Regions from separate parts of the Clostridium sp. LIBA-8841 genome, predicted to be linked through region 1. Evidence: a T-box and tRNA genes for the amino acid it is inferred to sense, from the RefSeq annotation. Region 1 holds a T-box; the other holds one or more tRNA genes.
What was found. A T-box is a leader RNA that pairs with one kind of tRNA and senses whether it is charged. The one in region 1 lies ahead of AC2A4K_RS13080 (valine--tRNA ligase), so its partner is inferred to be a tRNA-Val.
Positions count from the first base shown of each region.

Region 1 (4,332 bases):
ATTAAAACCAATGGAGTAGATAAAATGGGAAAAATAACAAGTATAGAAGTTCAAAAGAGAAATACAAACAGGGTAAATGTTTATGTAGATGAAGTGTTTACTTTTGCTTGTGATGCTGAACTTATCTATAAGCAAGGAATACAAAAAGATGTTGTAATAGATGTTGAATCCATTAAGGAAATAGTAAAAGAAGATGAGTTCATAAAATGCAAGAATTCAGCACTTAGAACAGTTGAAAAAACATATAAAACAGAAAAAGAATTGAAGGATAAACTTTTAGGAAGAGGCTTTGAAGAGGATACAATTAGAAAAGCTATAGACTTCTTAAAGGAATATAATCTTTTAAATGATGAAAAATATGCAGAAATGTATATAAAAGATAGACTTAGAACCCAAGGAAGAAATAAAATAAAATATGCTCTTATAAGAAAGGGCATTAGTGAAGAAATACTATTAGATAAGTTATCTAATGTTGATGAAGAAGATGAAAATGATACTGCTTTTAAATTAGCAGAAAAAAAATATAATATACTAAAGAAAAAAGAAAGTGATAAATATAAATTATCTCAAAAATTATTTAGATTTCTTTTATCTAAGGGATATGACTATGACTGTTGTAATAGTGTAGTCAGAAGATTAACAAATAATGAATATATGGAGTAGGTAAAATGAATTTCAACTTAGTAGATATAATTATAGTTTGTTCTTTTATACTGCCATTAATAGTTGCTTACAAAAGAAAGTTTAATATTATTAAGATAAAGCATAGCATTGAGGAACTAGGGGGATATATAGCATTCTTCTCAGCCTTATATTTAAGTTTTATAGTAATAAAGAAAGTAGATATAATAGAAAGAATGTTCTCTATTATTGTAGTGGATTTTAATTCTCTTATATCAAAATTTAATATATCACCACAGGTGATAATAATATTAATAGTATTGGTTCTTACACTTGTACTTTATTTTGTGGTAAGATTTATACTTATTATATTTAATTTGATTATTATAAATCCAATATTGAGATGGCTTAAAAAAGCAGAGTCTAGAAGAGGAAAGAATTTTGGAAAAAGTGCAGCTTTAATAATGAATATACCAAAGTCTATTTTCTATATGGCAATAAGTGCTTTAGTTATTGTAATCTTAGGAAGTAACGGATTTTTAGGAAATAAAATGGAAAAGCTAACTTTAAATTCAAAGGCTTATGAGATAATAAACAATAATAAGTATTATGCTGCTTTAAATAAAGAATATGAGGCTTTTCATGATGAATATAAAGATGCTATAAGTAAAAATGTATTTACAGAGGAAAGCAATAAAGAACCTATTAATGAAAAAGTGGTTGAAAATAATAGTAATGTTATAAATCTTTATAATGGAGTAACTCTAGAACAAGGTATAAAATCAAATGAAGCTATTAATGAAAAAGCTAGAGAACTTACTAAAAATGCAAAGAATGATAGAGAAAAAGCTAAAAGAATATATATTTGGATAAGCGAAAATATTAATTATGATGATAATAAAGCTGAAAATATAAGTAAGGAACCATCAAAGTATAAGTCTGGTGCTATTGAAGCTTTTGAAACTAGAAGTGGTATATGCTTTGATTATTCATGTCTTTATGTTGCCATGGCAAGAGAAGCTGGACTAAAGGTTAGGATGGTAACAGGAGAAGGCTTTAACGGCAAAGAATGGGGACCACATTCATGGAATGAGGTTTATTTACCAGATAAAAATGAATGGATAACTGTTGATACAACCTTTGGAAAAGCCGGCAACTATTTTGATAGTAGAAAAAATAATGATTCACATAGAAATGCCAAAATAATAGGTGAGTGGTAAAAAAATAACCAAGCAAAATGCTTGGTTATTTTTGTTGGGATAATTTATAATTTTAAAGTGAATCGGGTTAGGAGTATAATGTTATTTTTCAAGCTTTGATAGGATTAAATCTATAGCTTTTCCGCAGTCGTTATCTGCATTATCTAATGCCCAAGCTAAATTAAAGTATCTTAAAGCTTTAGGATTATTATTTATCATTGAATAGCAATAGGCTAAATTAAAAAAGTACTTTGAGTCTTGATGAAGCTCTAAAGCTTTATTAATCATTTCAATAGCTTTTTCATATTGCTTTAATTTTATGTAGCAAACACCTGCATTATAATAGCTATGACATTTGCATTCATCATTATCTAAGGCTTTTTTATAATAATTTATGGCATCAGAATAATTTCTAGTGTTGTATAATTCGTTACCTTTAGAAAAATTACTCATTTTTGACCTCCTAGAAAATATCTATTTTAATTATTAACTTATTTTGGAATAATATTCATAGGATGAAAATATTATAAATTTTATATATATATTTGATTAGACTCCCTTGACATAGGTTAAAATAATGGTATAAGATATATTTATAATTTGAATAGTGATATAAACAGTGATAAAGAGGAGTAAAGGTAGGAAAAACTTTTAAGAGAGGAAATCCTTGGGTGTAAGATTTCTAAGTTTGATATCTTGAAGGTAGCTTTTGAGTTTCTTTGGTGAAATTATTAAAGTAATCAAAGACGGCAATTTCAGTCGTTAGTTTTTGAGAGCCCTTATTTTGAGGGAAAAAAGGTGGTACCGCGAGTTTTCGTCCTTTTATGGATGAGGGCTTTTTTTATTGCCCAAAATTACTTTTAAATTAAAAATAATCGCTAAAAGACATTTCAAGATAGTTTTTGGAGTGTTTTAAATAAATACATAACTGTGTTTGAATTTTAAGGAGGTTAGTCTAATGGATAATAAAAATATTTCTACAACGTATAATCCTAAAGAGTTTGAAGAAAGACTTTATAGCAATTGGCAAGAAAAGAAGTACTTTACTCCTGTAATAGATAAGAGTAAAAAACCTTACACTATAATCATGCCACCACCAAATATAACTGGTAAATTACACTTAGGTCATGCACTTGATAATACACTTCAAGATATGCTTATAAGATTTAAGAGAATGCAAGGATATTGCACTTTATGGTTACCAGGACAAGACCATGCTAGTATAGCAACTGAGGTTAAAGTTGAAAATGAACTTTTAAAAGAAGGTCTTTATAAGAAAGAAATGGGAAGAGACGCTTTCTTAGAAAAAGTTTGGGAATGGACAGATGAATACAGAGAAAGAATAAGAGAGCAGCTTAAGAAAATGGGGTGCTCAGCAGACTTTACAAGAGAAGCTTTCACAATGGATGAAAACTTAAGTAAGGCTGTAAGACACGTATTCGTTAAATTATATAAAGAAGATTTAATATATCAAGGAAATAGAATAACTAACTGGTGTCCTAAGTGTCAAACTGCTTTATCAGATGCTGAAATAGAGTATGAAGAAAAAGAAGGAAACTTCTGGCATATAAAATATCCAGTAGTTGGTTCAGATGAATTCTTAGAAATAGCTACTACAAGACCAGAAACTTTACTTGGAGATACTGCTGTTGCAGTTAATCCAAATGATGAGAGATATGCTCATTTAGTAGGTAAGATGTTAAAATTACCTTTAACTGATAGAGAAATCCCTGTAGTTGCTGATGACTATGTTGATGTAGAATTCGGAACAGGAGCAGTTAAAATAACTCCAGCCCATGATCCTAACGACTTCGAAGTTGGTAAGAGACATAACTTACCACAAATAAGAGTTATGGATGATAGTGGTGTAATTAATCACTTAGGTGGAAAATATAAAGGCTTAGACAGATATGAGGCTAGAAAACAAATGGTTGCTGACTTAGAAGAGTTAGGATTATTAGTTAAGATAAAACCTCATACTCATAATGTTGGTACTCATGATAGATGTGGTACAGTTGTTGAGCCAATCATATCAAAACAATGGTATGTAAAAATGCAATCATTAGCGGATCCTGCTATAGAAGTTGTTAGAAATAAAGGAACTAAATTCGTTCCAGAAAGATTCGAAAAAACTTACTTCAACTGGATGGAAAACATTCAAGATTGGTGTATTTCAAGACAATTATGGTGGGGACACAGAATACCAGTATTCTACTGTCAAGATTGTGGAGAAATTATGGTTGAGTTAGAAGATCCAACTAAGTGCTGTAACTGTGGATCAGAAAACATAGAACAAGATAAAGACGTTCTAGATACTTGGTTCAGTTCTGCTTTATGGCCTTTCTCAACTTTAGGATGGCCAGATAGAACTGATGATTTAGAGTTCTTCTATCCAACTTCAACATTAGTTACAGGATACGATATAATATTCTTCTGGGTTGCTAGAATGATATTCTCAGGTATTCATAACATGGGAGAAACTCCATTTGATACAGTATTAATTCACGGTATC
Region 1 covers NZ_CM173488.1:2,986,465-2,990,796, reverse strand. The annotation lists gene AC2A4K_RS13100 (M16 family metallopeptidase) at 1-19, shown strand, start outside; gene recX (recombination regulator RecX) at 25-663, shown strand; gene AC2A4K_RS13090 (transglutaminase-like domain-containing protein) at 669-1,841, shown strand; gene AC2A4K_RS13085 (tetratricopeptide repeat protein) at 1,923-2,273, opposite strand; T-box leader at 2,431-2,645, shown strand; gene AC2A4K_RS13080 (valine--tRNA ligase) at 2,779-4,332, shown strand, end outside.

Region 2 (4,332 bases), 820 kb from region 1:
TATTAAAGTGTGCAGGAAAGAGCAACAGTGAATCCTGAACTCCAAGCCCATTGTAAATTGAATCCACCACAATCACCATCAACATCTAATAATTCCCCACAGAAATAAAGATTATCTACGATTTTTGATTGAAGGGTTTCTGGATCAACTTCTTTTGTGTTTACTCCACCAGTAGTTACTTGAGCTGCTTGGAAGCCATTTGTTCCAGTACATTTAAATTCCCAAGATTTCATAAGATTTATCAATGATTTTTTCTCTTTCCAAGTAAGTTCATAACATGGTTTATGTAAATTATCGATACCTGCTTCTTTTAAAAGTATAGGTATCATTTTTTTATTAACAATACCTATAAGCGAGTTTATAACTTCTCTACAAGAAAAAACAGCAAAGTGTCCTTCTAAGAAATCTTCTAATTCAGTTAATGACTTTTCAGGCATCATATCAACTACAATCTTAACATCTTTACCTTTAAAACATCCTAAAGATGCTTCTCTAGAAATTTGTAGTATTGGAGGACCTGATATTCCATAGTCTGTGAATAAAATCTCTCCAAAGTCTTTTCTAATACTTTCTCTATCACATAAAACTTCAGCATAGCCATTAAACTTTATTCCAGATAAAGCTTTTAATTTATTATGAGAGAGTTTTAATTGAACAATAGCTGGATTAGGTTCAACAATTGAGTGTCCTAAATTTTTAGCTAAAGTATAACCTGAACCATCAGAACCAGTTTTAGGGGCAGATTTTCCTCCACAAGCCATAATTAACTTTTTGCACTTAATCACAGGAGAATCTTCATTTCCTGTGGATAAAACAAATTTTCCTTTTGATTTGTGGATAGATTTTATCTTATATGAATTATAAAGAGGAATTTCACGTTCTTCTAAAGATATTTTTAATATATCCACAACAGAAGAAGCTTGTAAAGATTGAGGATAACTTTTACCTTTTTCAAGTTCTATTATTGGTAATCCTAGATTAAGAAAGAAAGCCTTTGTATCCTCAACAGAGAACTTGCTTAATGTTTTAATAAAAAATCCATCATTACTACTGTGAAAATTTGAAAATGGAAATCCTATTAATGAATTAGTTATATTGCATCTACCGTTACCTGTAGTAAGAATCTTTTTTCCTATTCTGTCTGTTCCTTCGACTATAGCAACATCTAAACCAAAATCTTTTGCTGTAATTGCAGCTGTTAAACCAGAAGCTCCACCGCCTAGAACAACTACGTCATGGTATATCATAAGTTTAATTTCTCCCTTCTCGTATCGTTATATCTTAATTTTTATACTAACCTAAAAATAATTTTCTAAAAGTCTTGTTTATTTAATGATAACATTTCTAAGTTTGTATTGTATCATATTTACTTATTATTAAATACTTAAAGAATGATAAAAATCATAAGTCATATTATTTTTTTTAGGAGCAATACTAAATAATGAGGTGAGTATTATGAAATTTAAAATTACAAATAGTACTATGGAGGGACACAATACAGAATTAAAGATTAGAAGGATGAATTATGATCAAGTAGTTGTAGATTATTCTGATAAGTCAGGAATAAAAACTTTCAAAATGAAAGATGGAGAACTTATTTCAGAAGGAGAAATTGATGATATTATTAAAAAAAATCTTAATCTATTAAAAATAAAAATAAATAGAGGAATTTCGGCTTTATTTTATAAAGGAATAATTGATTCACTTGAGGAATCAATTGAAGAGGTAAAATCTTTAGAAGTTTTAAATGATTTTTCTAAAGGCGCTAATAAAAGAGGATTCTGGGATAAAGATATATTGATATACTTAAATGGACAATATCCAATAAAAATCGAAGCTAGTGGAAGAAACTTCAGAGAGGACAGCTATAAGTTCAATATTAAGGTCCTAGAAGAGCCAGAATTCCTTGAAATCTGTCATTTTAACATGGAAAAATTAAAAGAGCAGAGAGCTTGGAGAGAAAGACAATTAGAAATTTATAAAAAAATAGTTGAAAAAATAGAAAATGAGAGTAATTTTGAGTAAAAAAGCGAATAATAAATATAATTTTATTAAATAGCTATAAATAGACTAAAATGACTGAAAAAAGTGTTGACATAAGATTATTTTTTGGGTATTATATTCCTTGTCAGGTCGCCAAGTGCGAAAGACAAAAACAAAATAAACAAATTTAGTTTAAAGCTAAAACTGGTCAAAAATGATGTGGTTTTAAGAGTTAATGTGGCCCCTTGGTCAAGCGGTTAAGACACCACCCTTTCACGGTGGTAACAGGGGTTCGATTCCCCTAGGGGTCACCATCACGGTCGCATAGCTCAGCTGGGAGAGCACCTGCCTTACAAGCAGGGGGTCACAGGTTCGATCCCTGTTGCGACCACCATAAAAACTTTTAATGGCTCAGTAGCTCAGTTGGTTAGAGTGCCGGCCTGTCACGCCGGAGGTCGAGGGTTCGAGCCCCTTCTGAGTCGCCACATTTTTGGCCCCTTGGTCAAGCGGTTAAGACACCACCCTTTCACGGTGGTAACAGGGGTTCGATTCCCCTAGGGGTCACCATATTACGGTCGCATAGCTCAGCTGGGAGAGCACCTGCCTTACAAGCAGGGGGTCACAGGTTCGATCCCTGTTGCGACCACCATTAAAGTTTTTAATGGCTCAGTAGCTCAGTTGGTTAGAGTGCCGGCCTGTCACGCCGGAGGTCGAGGGTTCGAGCCCCTTCTGAGTCGCCAGTTTTGGCCCCTTGGTCAAGCGGTTAAGACACCACCCTTTCACGGTGGTAACAGGGGTTCGATTCCCCTAGGGGTCACCATATAAGGTCGCATAGCTCAGCTGGGAGAGCACCTGCCTTACAAGCAGGGGGTCACAGGTTCGATCCCTGTTGCGACCACCATAAACTTTAAATGGCTCAGTAGCTCAGTTGGTTAGAGTGCCGGCCTGTCACGCCGGAGGTCGAGGGTTCGAGCCCCTTCTGAGTCGCCATGCGCTGGTGTGGCTCAATTGGCAGAGCAGCTGACTTGTAATCAGCAGGTTATCGGTTCAAGTCCGATCATCAGCTCCACAGAACTTCAGTTTAACTGAAGTTCTTTTTTATTCTTCAAAAGAATATTTCGATATTTAATTTATTTATGCCAAAAGAATATATCTTATCTTTTAAGTAAGATAAGATATATTCTTTCTTTTTTGAAGATTTTTCTTTATTCTTATGTCATCTCCATAGGTTTTAAACAGAATAAAGTTTCCAAGTAATCTTGAAGTTATTCTTTCTGCATAAGCCTGTTTGAGTTCAGGTAAATTTAAATTAGTTGATATAATCATTTTTTTATTTAATAATATTTTTTTGTTTAGAAGAGTAAATAACTCAGTAGTTGAGAAATCAGTTATTTGTTCGGCTCCTAAATCATCAATAACAAGTAAATCACAATTTATAAGCAATCCTTCTAATTCACGATCATTATTAAACCTTATTTCTCTAAGATTTCTAATAAGCTCATCAGAAGTTCTATAAACTACAAGAAATCCATTATCTAATAACTCTTTAGCTATACAATAAGTCATAAATGTTTTTCCGGTACCAGGACTTCCATAGAAAAGTATATTTTCATTATGGCTATTAAATTTTGGAATATATCCATTAATCATTTTGTCTATAATGATTTGCATATTTTCTCTTGGAGAATACTTTTCATTTCCTTTGCTCATAGAAGAAAAAACATTTATATCAAATTTTGAAAAGTTATTTAATTTTAAGGCATCAGCCATATGAGAATTCTCATAGTATATCTCTACAAGTTTTCTTTTGTAACAAACACATTTTTCAGCGCCTATATATCCTGTATCTTTACACTTTTCACATTTATAATGCATATCTAAATAATCTTTTGAATATCCATTCATAGCAAGCAGTTGATCTTTTTCATCTCTAAGATTTTCGATTTCTTTTCTTAGTTTTTCAAAACTTTCTTTTTCATGCTTTCTTAAAGCAAGCATTGAAAGTTTTAGAGAAAGCTTACTTATTTCTCTTTCATATTCAAATACTTGAGGTATTTTTTCTTTTATTTCTTTTTGTCTATTAGCTAGATTTGATTTTTCTTTTTGACGAATTTTTTCGTACATATCCATTAATTGACTTTTATAACCTTTAATCATTCAGTATCCCATCCTAACAATTGTTTTTCTAAGGAATCATAGTCATAATCTCTTTGGGTAAAGTTTGCTTCTCTAGCTGGTTTCTTTTGAATTTGAGCTGTATTGTTTGTATTAAATGGTTTTTTGATGTTTGATGACTTCTTAACATCCTTCTTAGCAACATCATCAAGAGTTTTTATACCGTCTTTAAAC
Region 2 covers NZ_CM173488.1:3,806,113-3,810,444, reverse strand. The annotation lists gene AC2A4K_RS17090 (BaiN/RdsA family NAD(P)/FAD-dependent oxidoreductase) at 3-1,247, opposite strand; gene AC2A4K_RS17085 (hypothetical protein) at 1,456-2,025, shown strand; tRNA gene AC2A4K_RS17080 (tRNA-Glu) at 2,223-2,297, shown strand; tRNA gene AC2A4K_RS17075 (tRNA-Val) at 2,302-2,377, shown strand; tRNA gene AC2A4K_RS17070 (tRNA-Asp) at 2,392-2,468, shown strand; tRNA gene AC2A4K_RS17065 (tRNA-Glu) at 2,476-2,550, shown strand; tRNA gene AC2A4K_RS17060 (tRNA-Val) at 2,557-2,632, shown strand; tRNA gene AC2A4K_RS17055 (tRNA-Asp) at 2,647-2,723, shown strand; tRNA gene AC2A4K_RS17050 (tRNA-Glu) at 2,729-2,803, shown strand; tRNA gene AC2A4K_RS17045 (tRNA-Val) at 2,809-2,884, shown strand; tRNA gene AC2A4K_RS17040 (tRNA-Asp) at 2,897-2,973, shown strand; tRNA gene AC2A4K_RS17035 (tRNA-Thr) at 2,977-3,052, shown strand; gene AC2A4K_RS17030 (ATP-binding protein) at 3,145-4,140, opposite strand; gene AC2A4K_RS17025 (DnaD domain protein) at 4,137-4,332, opposite strand, start outside.
Region 2: it encodes a tRNA-Val, which carries the amino acid that the T-box ahead of AC2A4K_RS13080 (valine--tRNA ligase) is inferred to sense. The anticodon was not compared.